One region of the Leptothrix sp. (in: b-proteobacteria) genome, then DNA from elsewhere that is predicted to be linked to it. Evidence: predicted binding sites of a transcription regulator. Region 1 holds the regulator's gene; the other holds the start of a gene.

Region 1 (7,393 bases):
CGCCCGGGGGCGGCAAGTGAGGAATGCGCCGATCACCCCACCCGTAGAATGACAGCATGATTCAAGCCAAAGAGGAATTGCTCGTTGCGTTGGGCCAGGCCCTGGTCCAACTGGCGCCCGAAAGCGTGATTGTTCCCGCTTTTGAGAACCCCAAGCAGGCCGCCCACGGCGACCTGGCTTGCACCGCCGCCATGCAACTGGCCCGCCCGCTCAAAAAGAACCCGCGCGAAGTGGCGCAGGCGCTGATCCAGGCGCTGCAGTCACAGCCGGCCACACAACGCTGGGTCGAGGGCATGGACATCGCCGGCCCCGGTTTCATCAACCTGCGCCTCAGGCCCGAGGCCCGCCAGCAGGTGGTCGGCGCCGTGCTGGCCGCTGGCGACGGCTTTGGCGTGCGCCCGAGTCACGGCCGCCGCGCGATGGTGGAGTTCGTCTCCGCCAACCCGACCGGCCCGCTGCACGTCGGCCACGGCCGCCAGGGCGCGCTCGGCGACGCGATCTGCAACCTCTACGCCACGCAAGGCTGGGCTGTGCACCGCGAGTTCTATTACAACGACGCCGGCGTGCAGATTGCCACCCTGGCCACCTCCACGCTGGCGCGCCTGCGCGGCTGGAAGCCAGGCGACGCGCAGTGGCCCGAATCGGCCTACAACGGCGACTACATCGGCGACATCGCCACCGATTTCCTGGCCGGCAAGACCGTCAAGGCCGATGACCGCGAGTTCACCGCCTCGGGCGACGTCGACGATCTGGACGGCATCCGCCAGTTCGCCGTCGCCTACCTGCGCCACGAGCAGGACCTGGACCTGCAGGCCTTCGGCGTGCGCTTCGACCACTACTACCTCGAATCCAGCCTCTACAGCAGCGGCCGGGTCGATGAGGCGGTGGCCAAGCTGAGCGCCGCCGGCAAGACCTTCGAAGAAGGCGGCGCGCTCTGGCTGCGCAGCACCGACTACGGTGACGACAAGGACCGCGTCATGCGCAAGTCCGACGGCGGCTACACCTATTTCGTGCCCGACGTGGCCTACCACATCCACAAGTGGCAGCGCGGCTTCGACAAGGTCGTCAACATCCAGGGCAGCGACCACCACGGCACCATCGCGCGGGTGCGCGCCGGCCTGCAGGCCGCGGGCGTCGGCGTGCCGCAGGGCTGGCCCGACTACGTGCTGCACAAGATGGTCACGGTGATGAAGGGCGGCGAGGAGGTCAAGATCTCCAAGCGCGCCGGCAGCTACGTGACGCTGCGCGACCTGATCGACTGGACCAGCCGCGACGCGGTGCGCTTCTTCCTGATCAGCCGCAAGGCCGACACCGAATTCATCTTCGACGTCGACCTGGCGCTCAAGGCCAACGACGAGAACCCGGTCTACTACGTACAGTACGCGCATGCGCGCATCTGCTCGGTGCTGGACGCCTATGCGCGTGACCGCAGCGGCGATCTGGCCACGCTCGCCGGCGCCGATCTGAGCCTGCTGGTGGCGCCGACCGAAGCGGCGCTGATGAACAAGCTGGCCGACTACCCCGAGATGCTCGGCCGTGCGGCGGCTGACCTGGCGCCGCACGACGTGGCCTTCTACCTGCGCGACCTGGCCGCGTGCTTCCACAGCTACTACGCGGCCGAGCGCTTCCTGGTCGACGACGCCGCGCTGATGCGCGCACGCATGGCGCTGCTGGAGGCCACCGCCCAGGTGCTGCGCAACGCGCTGGCCGTGCTGGGCGTGGGCGCCCCGCGCAAGATGTAATTTCAGGAGCGAGCGGTCATGACGCGTCAATCAAATTCGGGTGTGAAGCGGGGTGCACAGCGCGGCGGGTTTGCGCTGGGTGCCGTCATCGGACTGCTGATCGGCCTGGCGCTGGCGCTGGGCGTGGCGCTCTACGTCACCAAGGCGCCGGTGCCGTTCGTCAACAAGGTGCCGCAACGCACCGCCGAGCAGGACGCCGCCGAGACCGAGAAGAACCGCAACTGGGATCCCAACGCGCCGCTGGCCAGCAAGACCCCGGCCCGCGCCGCCAGTCTGCCGGCAGACAGTGCCTCTGGCGCTGTTGCCGCCCCGCCTGCATCGGCCGTGCTGCCCGCCGTGGCCGCACCAGCGGCCAGCCGCGCTGCGTCAGCAGTGGATAAAGCTGCTGATAAGGCTGTGGACAAGTCGGCCAGGGACGCACCTGGCGCGTTTCAGTACTTCGTGCAGGTGGGCGCGTACTCCAAGCCCGACGATGCCGAGCAGCAGCGCGCCAAGCTCGCCATCACCGGTCTGAGCGCGCGAGTCACCGACCGCGAACAGAACGGCCGCACCGTCTACCGTGTCCGGCTCGGGCCTTACGAGGCCCGCGAAGACGCCGACAAGGCCCGCGAACAGGCCGCCGCCGCAGGCTATGCCGAAGCGGCGCTGGTCCGTGTGGCGCGCTGAACTGCATACCCCCGCAACATTCAAGGAAACGAGTCATGAAGCGTCGTGAATTCATCGGTCAGACCGGTGCCCTGCTGGGTCTGGCGGGCGTGTCGGGGCTGGCCTCGGCCCAGGCCGGGTTCCAGGAAGGCAAGCACTACGTCAAGCTGGGCCAGCCGCTGGCGGTGACGGCACCTGCCGGCAAGATCGAGGTGATCGAGTTCTTCTGGTACGGCTGCCCGCACTGCAACGTCTTCGAGCCGACGCTGGATGCCTGGGTCAAGAAGCTGCCTGCCGATGTGGCCTTCCGCCGCATGCACGTGGGCTTCCGCCCCAACTTCGAGCCGCAGCAGCGCCTGTTCGCCACGCTGGAGGCGCTGGGCCTGGTCGAGAGCCTGCACCGCAAGGTTTTCTTCGCCATTCACCAGCAGGGCCAGAAGCTCGACAAGCCCGAACTGATCTTCGATTTCATCGAGAAGAACGGTGCCGACCGCGCCAGGTTCACCGAGATGTACAACTCGTTCGGCATCCAGTCCAAGGTGCGCCAGTTCTCGCAGCTGTCGGCGGCCTACAAGATCGATGGCGTGCCGTCGATCGGCATCCACGGCCGCTTCTACACCTCGCCCGCGCTGGCCGGTGGCGAGGGCGCACCCGAGAGCGAAGGCGCCACGCGCGCCCTGGCGTTGACCGATCAGCTGGTCGCGCGCATTCGCAAGGGCGGCTGAGCGTGCCGTTTTGCCCTGTGCTGATTCGCTTCGCCCTGATCGCTGCGGTCCTGATCGCGGCCGCCGTGCCGGCCCAGGCTGAGCGAGCCGACCGTGATCTGCCGCTGCAGTTCGATGCCGGCCAGTTGCGCATCGACGGCAAGAAGCGCGTCAAGCTGCTGAGCGGCGGCGTCGAGATCCGGCGCGGCACGCTGCTAATCAAGGCACGCGAGGTCGAATTGCGCGAAACGCCGCAAGGCCAGATCGTGCTGGCGCTGGGCAGCGAGGCCGAGCCGGCCAGCTTCGAGCAGAAGCGCGACGGCATCGACGAGCTGATCAACGGCCAGGCCCAGCGCATCGAGTACGACGCCACCACCGAGACCGTGCGCTTCACCCAGCAGGCGCGCGTGCGGCTGCTGCGCGCAGGCGTGCTGGCCGACGAGATCAGCGGCCAGACCATCACCTACGACCAGGCGCGTGACGCCTTCGACGTGCAGGGCGGCGCCGCAGGCGCCAGCGGCACGGGCCGCGTGCGCGGCGTGGTGACGCCACGCCCGGCGGCCAGCGCATCTGCACCGGGGGGCGCCCGTTGAGCGGCGTGCCCGCCACGCCGGCAAGCCTGACCGAGAGCCGCCTGGAGGCCACCGGCCTGCAAAAGAGCTATGGCGCGCGCAAGGTCGTGAAAGACGTGCACCTGGCGGTGCGCAGCGGCGAGGTGGTCGGCCTGCTCGGCCCCAACGGCGCCGGCAAGACCACCAGCTTCTACATGCTGGTCGGGCTGGTGCGGGCCGATGCCGGCCAGATCCGCATCGACGGCGCGCCGGTGCAGCGCCTGCCGATCCATGAGCGCGCCCGGCTCGGCCTGTCCTACCTGCCGCAGGAGGCGTCGATCTTCCGGCGCCTGACGGTCGAGGAAAACATCCGCGCCGTGCTGGAGTTGCAGCGCGACGCCCAGGGCAAGCCCTACAGCGACACCCGCATCGAGCAGCTGCTCGACGGCCTGCTGGCCGACCTGTCGATCGAGCGGCTGCGCGACAGCCCGGCGCCGGCGCTCTCGGGCGGCGAGCGCCGCCGCGTCGAGATCGCCCGCGCGCTTGCCACCCAGCCGCGCTTCATCCTGCTCGACGAGCCGTTTGCGGGGGTCGACCCGATTGCGGTGATCGAGATCCAGCGCATCATCGGTTTCCTCAAGAACCGGGGCATCGGCGTGCTGATCACCGACCACAACGTGCGCGAGACGCTGGGCATCTGCGATCGCGCCTACATCATCAGCGAAGGCCGGGTGCTGGCCGAAGGCCGCCCGGCCGACATCGTCGAGAACCCTGACGTGCGCAAGGTTTACCTCGGCGAGCATTTCCGCATGTAACGCCACCAAGAGCTGATTCCCGTGAAACCGTCCCTGCAGGTCCGCCTCTCGCAGCATCTGGCGCTCACGCCCCAGCTGCAGCAATCCATCCGCCTGCTGCAACTCTCGACCCTGGAGTTGCACCAGGAAGTCGAGCAGATGCTCGAACAGAACCCCTTCCTGGAAGCCGAGGACGACAGTTCCGGCTCCGGTGCCACGCCCGATCCTGAAACGGCGCCGCCGGCCGAGCGCACCAGCGCCGCCGACGAATCCTGGGAGCGTGACCGCAGCGCGCCCGACACCTCCGGCGAGTCGGCCATCGAGTCCTCGGCCGGCAGCGGCGAGGGCGAACCGGGCGCCGAGCAGCTCGACTTCAGCTCCACGCCCACCGCCGACGACTGGGACAGCAACGGCGACCGCGACGACTACCACGGCAGTTCCGAGCTGCCCGGCTCCCGCAACGCCGCGCCGGACGACGACGACAGCGACTGGAGCGAGCGCTCCACCTTCACGCCCAGCCTGCCCGACCACCTGCGCGACCAGCTGCTGGGCATGCGCCTGGCGGCCGAGGACATCCTGCTGGTCGAGTCGCTGATCGACTCGCTCAACGAAGACGGCTACCTGGCCGACGGTCTGGACGAGATCGCCGAGCGCCTGGCCACCGGCCTGGAAGCGGTCGAGGTGGCTGAGCTGGGCGTGGCCGCCATCCCGCCCGACCCGGCGGTGGCTGCCCAAGTGGCCGCCGAGCTGCGCGAAGACCTGATGGACCGCCTGCGCGTCGCGCTTGGCTGGCTGCAAAGCCTGGAGCCGACCGGCGTGGGCGCCCGCGACCTGGCCGAATGCCTGGTGCTGCAGCTGCGCGAACTGCCCGCGAGCCCGGCGCAGTCGCTGGCGCAGACCATCTGCCAGAGCCATCTGGCGCTGCTGGCGCGGCGCGACGTCAAGAAACTGACGGCAGCCACCGGTGCCGATGAGGACCTGATCCGCGACGCGCAGAGCCTGATCGTCAAGCTCGAACCCAAGCCCGGTCGCCGATTTGCGCGCGCCGAGGCCAACATCGTCGTGCCCGACGTGATCGTGCAAAAGAGCGGCCGCGGCTGGAAGGTGGTGCTCAACCCCGACGTGATGCCCAAGCTGCGCATCAACGACATGTACGCCCAGGTGCTGCGCCAGCACCGCAGCGGCACGCGCGGCACGGCCGATGCCAGCGGCGCGACGCTGTCGGCCCGCCTCCAGGAGGCGCGCTGGTTCGTCAAGAACATCCTGCAGCGCTTCGACACCATCCAGCGCGTCTCGCAGGCCATCGTCGAGCGCCAGAAGGGCTTCTTCACCCACGGCGAGATCGCGATGAAGCCGCTGGTGCTGCGCGAGATCGCCGATGAACTCGGCTTGCACGAGTCGACCATCTCGCGCGTGACCACCGCCAAGTACATGAACACGCCGTTCGGTACCTTCGAGCTGAAGTACTTCTTCGGCAGCTCGCTCAACACCGAGGCCGGCGGCAACGCCAGCAGCACGGCGGTGCGGGCGCTGATCAAGCAGTTCGTTGCGGCCGAGGACGGCAAGAAGCCGCTGTCGGACAGCCAGCTGAGCGCGATGCTCGAAGAGCAGGGCATCCAGGTCGCGCGCCGCACCGTGGCCAAGTACCGCGAGGCGCTCAAGATCGCCCCGGCCAATCTGCGCAAGGAAATCTGAGGCGACGCCCGCGCGTGAACCGGTTCCGGGCAGCGTGTCCCGGTCTGGGTCGGCGGGGGCCCGACCTTGGTGCACAGGGCCCGCCCGCGTGCGGAACCTTGAGCGCCAGGACGAGAGTGGGCGCTGACTTTACGGTGAGAAAAGGCACCTCTTGTTGTCGAACTGCCTCGGCAGTGTGACTTAGCGCACCCCGGAAACACTTGGGTTCAATTTTGCGCGTTTGCCTGGGTGGCGCGGCACGGCCTCTGCATAGAGCATGGCGTGAGATGAGGAGACCCGGCCATGACCACCCCTGCCCCGACGATCGAAAACACCCCGAACAGCACCGTCCCCAGCGTCGCCACCCGATCCCAGATTGCCACGCGCATCCATCAGCTGCTGCTGACCGAGTTGGGCGAAGACGTCGATATTTCCCTGCTGCTGGGCCCGCCCGACTACGCCCGCGCCGTGGTCAGCCTGTGCCGCTCCTGCGGCAGCGATGAACTGGCGCGTTTGGCTGAGCAGTTCCAGCGCCTGAGCGCCGAAGACACCCAGCGCCAGCGCTCCCAGCAGGTCACGCGCTACGGCGCATCCGCGGCAGCGGTCAAGGCTGACACGCGCCTGGGCTGAGCCAGCGCTCCATCTGCTGCTGCCGGTCATTGCCCCAGAACGGCTCCCCATCGATGATGAAGAACGGGGCGCCGAACACGCCGGCAGCAATCGCCGCGTCGTTCTCCTGGCGCAGCTTGTCCTTCCAGACCGGGTCGGCACAGACCGCAGCCGCCTGCCCGGCGTTCACGCCGAACTCTGCCGCCAGTGTCGCGAGCGCATCCGGCCGGCTCAGGTCGATGTTGCGGGTGAAGTAGGCCCGCAACCCGGCGTGCGCCCAGGCTGCCGCGCGTTGCGGGTCTTGCGCGTCCAGCCACCAGAACAGCCGGGCGGCGTTCTGGGTCGAAATCGGAAACGGCGAGGGCATCACCATCGGCACATCGGCCATGCGTGCCGAGCGGGCGAAGTCGTGCAGCGAGTATTCGCGCTTGAGCGGGTGCGATACCGGGCTTTTCAGTTCGGCGGCCTGAAAAGTTGCCCCCAGCAGGATCGCGTGCCAGCGCACCGTGCGGCCGTGCCGCAGGGCCAGGTCGGTGATCCATTCCGAGGCGATGTAGGAATAGGGCGACGAGAAGTCGAAATAGAACTCGATGGCGGCGGGCGTTGGGCTGTGTGCATTCATGCTGATACCTTAGGCGCGCGCGGAGCGGGTGTCCATCAGGCGCAGCCCTGCG
Region 2 (7,393 bases), 520 kb from region 1:
CGCGCCACCGACACCACCAGCCGCAGATGCGACATCACCAGACGCCCGGCGGCGTCCACGTCCTGCGACTCGCGCAGGCGGCGCGCAAAGCTCAATTCTTCTTCGTGCGTGAGCAGCGGCAGGCGGTTGACCGCGCTGATGTAGGCATCAAGGTTGCCGAGCGAAGGCACCAACGCCCAAGGATCTCGGACGGCAACAGCAGTGGAAGCAGTCAGGTTCATGGTGGTTGTAGACAAGTCTGGCCTCATAAAGTTTCTTGATTTTAGCACTCGCCCCCCTAGAGTGCTAAAGCACCCTGCGAAGCCCTTGAAGGGCTTCAACGGCTGCCGCAAGCCTAGCGGTGACAGGCGCGGCTATGCTTTGCGGCATGTCACAAATTCTTGACGCCTGGTGGCGCGCAGCCGCCTATTGCATGCACCCGCGGGTGATTCTTCTGTCGCTGCTGCCGGTCGTGCTGGCCGGCAGCCTGGCGTTCGGCCTGTCATGGCTTTACTGGGAGCAAGCCGTGGACGGCGTGCGGGTCGCGCTGGACAACTTCACGCTGCTGGCACCCGTGACGGGCTGGCTCAACGACATCAGCAGCGGCGCGTTTCGCAGCGTGATCGGGCCGCTGGTGGTGGTGGCGCTGGCCGTGCCGGTGGTGCTGGTGATCGCGCTGCTGCTGGTGTCGGTGTTCATGACCACGGCCATCGTCAACCTGGTCAGCCAGCGGCGCTTTGCCGACCTGGAGCGGCGGCACGGTGGCAGCGGCTGGGGGTCGGCACTGGTCTCGGGCGGCACCACGCTGCTGGCCATGATCCTGCTGGTGCTGAGCGTGCCGCTGTGGCTGATTCCGCCGCTGGTGCTGGTGCTGCCGCCGCTGATCTGGGGCTGGTTGAGCTACCGCGTGATGAGCTACGACGTGCTGGCCGAGCACGCCAGTCCGGCCGAGCGCGTGGAGTTGATGCGCACGCACCGCTGGCCGCTGCTCGCCATGGGCCTGATGACCGGCTACATGGGCGCCGCACCGTCGCTGGTGTGGGCCACCGGCGCGCTGGCCCTGCCGATGATGCCGCTGCTGCTGCCGATCTTCGTCTGGCTCTACACGCTGGTGTTCGCCTTCGCATCGGCCTGGTTCACGCATTACTGCTTGGCCGCGCTGCACCGCCTGCGCCGCGACAAGGCGGCCGCGAGCGCCGCCGTCCACAGCCCCCTCAGTGCCGCCAGCAGTTTCAGCGCGGCCGACCTGCCCGTCACCCCACCCTTGTGAACCCACCATGAACTTCGGCCTCATCATCATCGGCGACGAAATCCTCTCCGGCAAACGCCAGGACAAGCACCTGCCCAAGGTGATCGAACTGCTGAACGCACGCGGCCTGTCGCTGGCCTGGGCGCAGTACCTGGGCGACGACCCGGCGCGCATCACCGCCGCGCTGCGGGCGGCGCACGCCAGTGGCGACGTGGTGCTGTCGTGCGGCGGCATCGGCGCCACGCCCGACGACCACACCCGCCAATGCGCCGCCGCCGCACTCGACCAGCCACTGGCGCTGCACCCCGAAGCCAAGGCGCTGATTCAGGAACGCATGCGCGAAGTCGCCGCCGACGCCGGCCTGCCCTACGAGCCCGAGCGCGACGACAACGTCCACCGCCTCAACATGGGCGTCTTCCCGGCCGAGGCGCAGATCATTCCCAACCCGTACAACAAGATCCCGGGCTTCACGGTCGGCCGGATGCACTTCGTGCCAGGCTTCCCGGTCATGGCGCACCCGATGGTGGCGTGGGTGCTCGACACCCTCTACCCGCACCTGCACGGCAGCAGCGTACAGACCGAGCGCTCGGTGATCGTGCACGGCGCCATGGAAGCCAGCCTGACGCCGCTGATGGAGGACATCGAAGCGCGTTTTGCCGGCATCAAGGTCTTCAGCCTGCCCAGCGTCGACCACCCGGTGCACGGCCGCCACATCGAACTCGGCGTCAAAGGCCAGGGCGCGATGGTGGACGCGGCCTACGACGCACTGAAAAATGGCCTGGCCGCTTTCGGCGCTTCACTAGGCCCCGAATTGGTGCGAAGCAATGGCGTTTGATTGCACATTTTTGGTGCAATCAACGTCACCATCGTGGTGCACGCCTGGGTCACCCCTTTGGCCACGACCTGCAGCAGGTCGAACGACGCACCGCCTGTGAGCGACAGGCATGCTTTCTGCTAAATTCCCCGGCGCCTCGGCGGATGCCGCCTGAGTGCCACAAACAAGCCCTTTCGTAATCGAACACCCCAGCCCGCTAGGAGCCTCTGATGGCAAAGACCGTCGCAGACGTGATGAAGATGGTGAAGGACAACGAAATCAAATTCGTTGACTTCCGTTTTACCGACACCCGTGGCAAGGAACAGCACGTTTCCGTGCCCGTTTCGCATTTCGATGAAGACAAGTTCGTGTCGGGCCACGCTTTCGACGGTTCCTCGATCGCCGGCTGGAAGGGCATCGAAGCTTCGGACATGCAGCTGATGCCTGACCCGAACACGGCCAACATCGACCCGTTCTTCGAAGAGCCGACGCTGATCCTGACCTGCGACGTCATCGATCCGGCCGACGGCAAGGCCTATGAGCGCGACCCGCGCTCGCTGGCCAAGCGCGCCGAGGCGTACATGAAGTCCACCGGCCTGGGCGACACCGCCTTCTTCGGTCCGGAACCCGAATTCTTTGTCTTCGACAGCGTGCGCTGGGGCGCCGACATGTCGGGCTCCTTCTGCTCGATCGAGTCGGAAGAAGCCGCCTGGAACACCGGCAAGGACTACGAGCACGGCAACAAGGGCTTCCGCCCGACCGTCAAGGGTGGCTACTTCCCGGTGCCCCCGGTCGATTCGGGCCAGGACATGCGCTCGGAGATGTGCCTGATCCTGGAAAGCCTCGGCATTCCGGTCGAAGTGCACCACCACGAAGTCGCCAACGCCGGCCAGATGGAAATCGGCACGCGCTTCAGCACGCTGATCGAGCGCGCTGACTGGGTCCAGCTGCAGAAGTACGTCATCCACAACGTGGCTGGCGCCTACGGCAAGACCGCCACGTTCATGCCCAAGCCGATCGTCGGCGACAACGGCAGCGGCATGCACGTGCACCAGTCGGTCTGGAAGGACGGCAAGAACCTGTTCGCTGGCGACGGCTATGCAGGCCTGTCGGAATTCGCGCTGTACTACATCGGCGGCATCATCAAGCACGCCCGTGCGCTGAACGCGATCACCAACCCCGGCACCAACAGCTACAAGCGCCTGGTCCCGGGCTACGAAGCCCCGGTGAAGCTGGCCTACTCGGCCAAGAACCGCTCGGCCTCGATCCGCATTCCGTACGTCGCGAACCCCAAGGGCCGTCGCGTGGAAGCCCGCTTCCCCGATCCTTTGATGAACCCGTACCTGGGTTTCGCCGCGCTGCTGATGGCCGGCCTCGACGGCGTCGAGAACAAGATCCACCCGGGCGAGCCTGCCACGAAGGATCTGTACCACCTGCCGCCGGAAGAAGACGCGCTGATCCCGACCGTGTGCTCGAGCCTTGAGCAAGCGCTGGAGTATCTGGACAAGGACCGCGCCTTCCTGACCAAGGGTGGCGTGTTCACCGATTCGTACATCGATGCCTACATCGATCTGAAGATGCAGGAAGTGCAGCGCATGCGCATGACCACGCACCCGATCGAATTCGACATGTACTACACGCTGTGATGCCGCAGGGCAGCCCGCTCGCGGGTTGCCGCTGATGTACACCAGCAAAGACGGCCTTCGGGCCGTCTTTTTTTGCTTGGGCGATACTGATTTGATGTTCTGTCCCCCCTTCTTCAGCGCCCCGGCAGCGGCCCTTCTGCTGGCCGGCTCCCTGCTGGCCGCCCTGCCTGCGTCCGCGCAGGACCGCCCGGTCTACCGCTGCCCGGGCAATCTCTACACCGACCAGTACACCGTCAAGGAAGCGGCCGATCGCGGCTGCAAGACGCTCGAAGGCGCGCCTGTCACCGTGATCCAGGCTGCGCCACGGCGCGAGAGCGTACGCCCAGCTGCATCAACCTCAGCGTCCGCCCCGCGCAGCCCGGGCGAGACCCGCATCGACCCGGCCGACCAGCGCGCCCGCGACAGCGATGCGCGCCGCATCCTGGAGGCCGAGTTGCGCAAGGAAGAAGAGCGCCTGGCGCAGCTGACGCGCGAGCCGCAGCCCGGCTCGGCCGAGCGGGCCGCCGAGCAGCGCGCCGCCATCCAGCGCAAAGAGGCCGACATCGCCGCCATCAGGCGCGAACTTGCCAAACTGGGCCCCCCATGAGCACGCGCCACACCCTCACGCCCCAGAAGACCACGCCCTACGACGCCTTCGACCATCTCGCCACCATGGTGGCGGTGCTGCGCCGCGACGGCCGCTGCGTCCACGCCAACGCCGCCTTCGAGGCCGTGCTCGGCCTGCCGCGCCGCGCACTGCAGCGCGGGCTGGTGTTCGACTGGTTTGTCGAGAACCCGGCCCTGGCGACCACCTTTGAGGCGGTGGTCAGCAACGAATACAGCACCGGCCGATTCGAGGCCCTGCTGCGCCGCCCGCCGGGCAGCACGGGCGAGCCGCTGCCGGTGCACGTCATCCTCACGCAGATCGACCATGGCGAGCAGCTGCTGCTGGAGCTGGTCGAGATCGAACAGCAGTCGCGCCAGGACCGCGAGGCCCGCACGCTCGACCAGGTGCGCGTCACCAAGGAGCTGATCCGCAACCTCGCCCACGAGATCAAGAACCCGCTGGGCGGCATCCGGGGCGCGGCGCAGTTGCTGGAGATGGAGCTCGACGACAAGTCGCTGACCGAATACACCCAGGTCATCATCCACGAGGCCGACCGGCTGCAGGTGCTGGTCGACCGGCTGCTGGCGCCGCACCGGCGCCCGCACATCGTCGCCGACGTCAACATCCACGAGGTGCTGGAGCGGGTGCGCTCGCTGGTGCTGGCCGAATTCAGCCGTGGCCTGAGCGTGGTGCGCGACTACGACACCTCGCTGCCCGAGTTCCGCGGCGACCGCGAACAGCTCATCCAGGCCGTGCTCAACATCACCCACAACGCTGCGCAGGCGCTGGCCGAGCGGCGGGCGGCGGGCGATGCCCGCATCGTGCTGCGCACCCGCGCGGCCCGCCAGGTCACGATCGATCGCACCCGCTATCGTTTGGCACTGGAATTGCATATTGAGGACAACGGACCCGGCGTGCCACCCGAAATCCGCGATCGCATCTTCTTTCCGCTGGTCTCCGGCCGCGAAGGGGGATCGGGCCTCGGTCTGACGCTGGCACAGGATTTCATCCAGCAGCACCAGGGCCTGGTCGAATGCGAGAGCGAACCGGGCTGCACGCTGTTCAAGATACTGATCCCGCTGCCCTGAGCTGCAATTCGTGCGGCGCAGGCGGCTCACACAGGCACCGCATGAAACCCATCTGGATCGTTGACGACGACCAATCCATCCGCTTCGTGCTCGAAAAAGCGCTGGCACGCGAAGAGCTGCCGGTACGCAGCTTCACCAACCCGCGCGACGTCCTGACCGCCCTGCACGACGACGTGCCCCAGGTGCTGGTCAGCGACATCCGCATGCCCGGCGGCTCGGGGCTCGACCTGCTGGCCAAGGTCAAGGAGAAATACCCCGGCCTGCCGGTCATCATCATGACCGCGTACTCGGACCTCGACAGCGCGGTGTCGTCCTTCCAGGGCGGCGCGTTCGAGTACCTGCCCAAGCCCTTCGACCTGCCCAAGGCGGTGGAGCTGATCCGCCGTGCGGTGGAAGAAAGCCTGCGCGAGGAAAGCAGCGACGAGCACGTCGCCGAAGTGCCCGAAATGCTCGGCCAGGCGCCGGCGATGCAGGACGTCTTCCGCGCCATCGGCCGCCTGAGCCAGAGCAACGTCACGGTGATGATCACCGGCGAATCGGGCTCGGGCAAGGAGCTGGTGGCGCGCGCGCTGCACAAGCACAGCCCGCGCGCAGGCGGTCCGTTCGTGGCGATCAACACCGCCGCGATCCCCAAGGATCTGCTGGAGAGCGAACTCTTCGGCCATGAGCGCGGCGCCTTCACCGGCGCGCAGACCACCCGGCGCGGCCGCTTCGAGCAAGCTGACGGCGGCACGCTGTTCCTGGACGAGATCGGCGACATGCCCTTCGACCTGCAGACCCGGCTGCTGCGGGTGCTGAGCGACGGCCAGTTCTACCGCGTCGGCGGCCACGCGCCGCAGAAGGCCAATGTGCGGGTCATCGCTGCCACGCACCAGAACCTGGAAGAGCGCGTGCGCGACGGCGTCTTCCGCGAGGACCTGTTCCACCGCCTCAACGTCATCCGCCTGCGCCTGCCGCCGCTGCGCGAGCGCCGCGAAGACATCCTCGGCCTGACGCGGCATTTCCTGCAGCGCAGCGCCAAGGAGCTGGGCGTCGAGTCCAAGCGTGTCTCGGACGCCGCCCTGGCACGAATCACCCAGTTCGACTTTCCCGGCAACGTGCGCCAGCTCGAGAACCTCTGCCACTGGCTGACGGTGATGGCACCGGCCCAGGTGGTCGAGCCCAAGGACCTGCCGCCGGAAATTCTGCAGGAGGTGCGGACAGCACCGGCCACCGCCCCGGTGGGCGGTCTGGTCGAGGCCGCAGCGGCGCCCGCACCCGGCATACCGTCCGCCAGTGCGCCCGTCAGCGCCCCCGCTGGCGAGGCCGTGGCGGGCGGCGCAGGCACCTGGCTCACCGATCTGGAACAGGAAACCCGCCGCCTGCTGGCCAGCGGTCAGCCGGAGGTATGGGAGCAACTCAGCCGGCTGTTCGAGGCCAGCCTGATCCAGACCGCGCTGGCGCTCACCAAGGGCCGGCGCATCGAAGCGGCGCACAAGCTGGGCATCGGCCGCAACACCATCACCCGCAAGATCCAGGAACTGGGGCTGGAGTGAGCGCCATATAGGCTTCATGCCGTCCGGGCAGCGCGACTATTGATTTAACTCAACAGCAATAAGAAGCATTTGGGGGACAGTCCCTCATCCCCTCTCTTCGCCGTGCCCGGACGCACTACTCATGGAGACACTGGACACCCCATCGGCCCCGCTGGCCTTGCCTGTCAGCGCTGGCCCCCGCCCCCGCCGCCGCCTGAGCCCGCCGCCGCCCTCCCCGGCGGACCCGCTGCCCTGGCAGAAAGTGCTGGGATACCCGCTGCTGACGCTGGTCGAACAGACCTTGCTGATGCGCATCTCGAACCGTCACAGCATTGCGGCAGGCGACCCGGTGCTCGACACCCACGGCCCGGCGCAATCGCTGGTGCTGCTGCTGTCGGGCGACGTGGTGCTGGGCTCGCGCGGCAGCGACGGCCATCTGCGCACCGAACTCAGCCTGACCGGCCCGGCGTGGCTGGACATCAGTTCGGCGTGGCTCGGCCTGCCGCATGTGATGGAA

Evidence for each region. Region 1 encodes sigma-54, which starts transcription at its own class of promoters, with help from an activator protein. Its sites were predicted from a motif close to TGGCANGNAANCTGCTTT; they were not measured.
Region 2: a site for sigma-54 is predicted at 2,169-2,186, ahead of glnA (type I glutamate--ammonia ligase). Genes of this name have one in related genera too.

The regions. Positions count from the first base shown of each region.
Region 1 is NZ_CBDFPH010000008.1:207,826-215,218, forward strand. It holds gene argS (arginine--tRNA ligase) at 57-1,742, shown strand; gene AC5IG3_RS10130 (SPOR domain-containing protein) at 1,761-2,408, shown strand; gene AC5IG3_RS10135 (thiol:disulfide interchange protein DsbA/DsbL) at 2,444-3,112, shown strand; gene lptA (lipopolysaccharide transport periplasmic protein LptA) at 3,115-3,684, shown strand; gene lptB (LPS export ABC transporter ATP-binding protein) at 3,681-4,457, shown strand; gene rpoN (RNA polymerase factor sigma-54) at 4,479-6,131, shown strand; gene AC5IG3_RS10155 (hypothetical protein) at 6,414-6,740, shown strand; gene AC5IG3_RS10160 (2-hydroxychromene-2-carboxylate isomerase) at 6,715-7,341, opposite strand.
Region 2 is NZ_CBDFPH010000008.1:731,298-738,690, reverse strand. It holds gene rpoH (RNA polymerase sigma factor RpoH) at 1-221, opposite strand, end outside; gene AC5IG3_RS12805 (EI24 domain-containing protein) at 368-1,249, shown strand; gene AC5IG3_RS12800 (competence/damage-inducible protein A) at 1,257-2,063, shown strand; gene glnA (type I glutamate--ammonia ligase) at 2,273-3,688, shown strand; gene AC5IG3_RS12790 (hypothetical protein) at 3,783-4,274, shown strand; gene glnL (nitrogen regulation protein NR(II)) at 4,271-5,362, shown strand; gene ntrC (nitrogen regulation protein NR(I)) at 5,404-6,897, shown strand; gene AC5IG3_RS12775 (Crp/Fnr family transcriptional regulator) at 7,019-7,393, shown strand, end outside.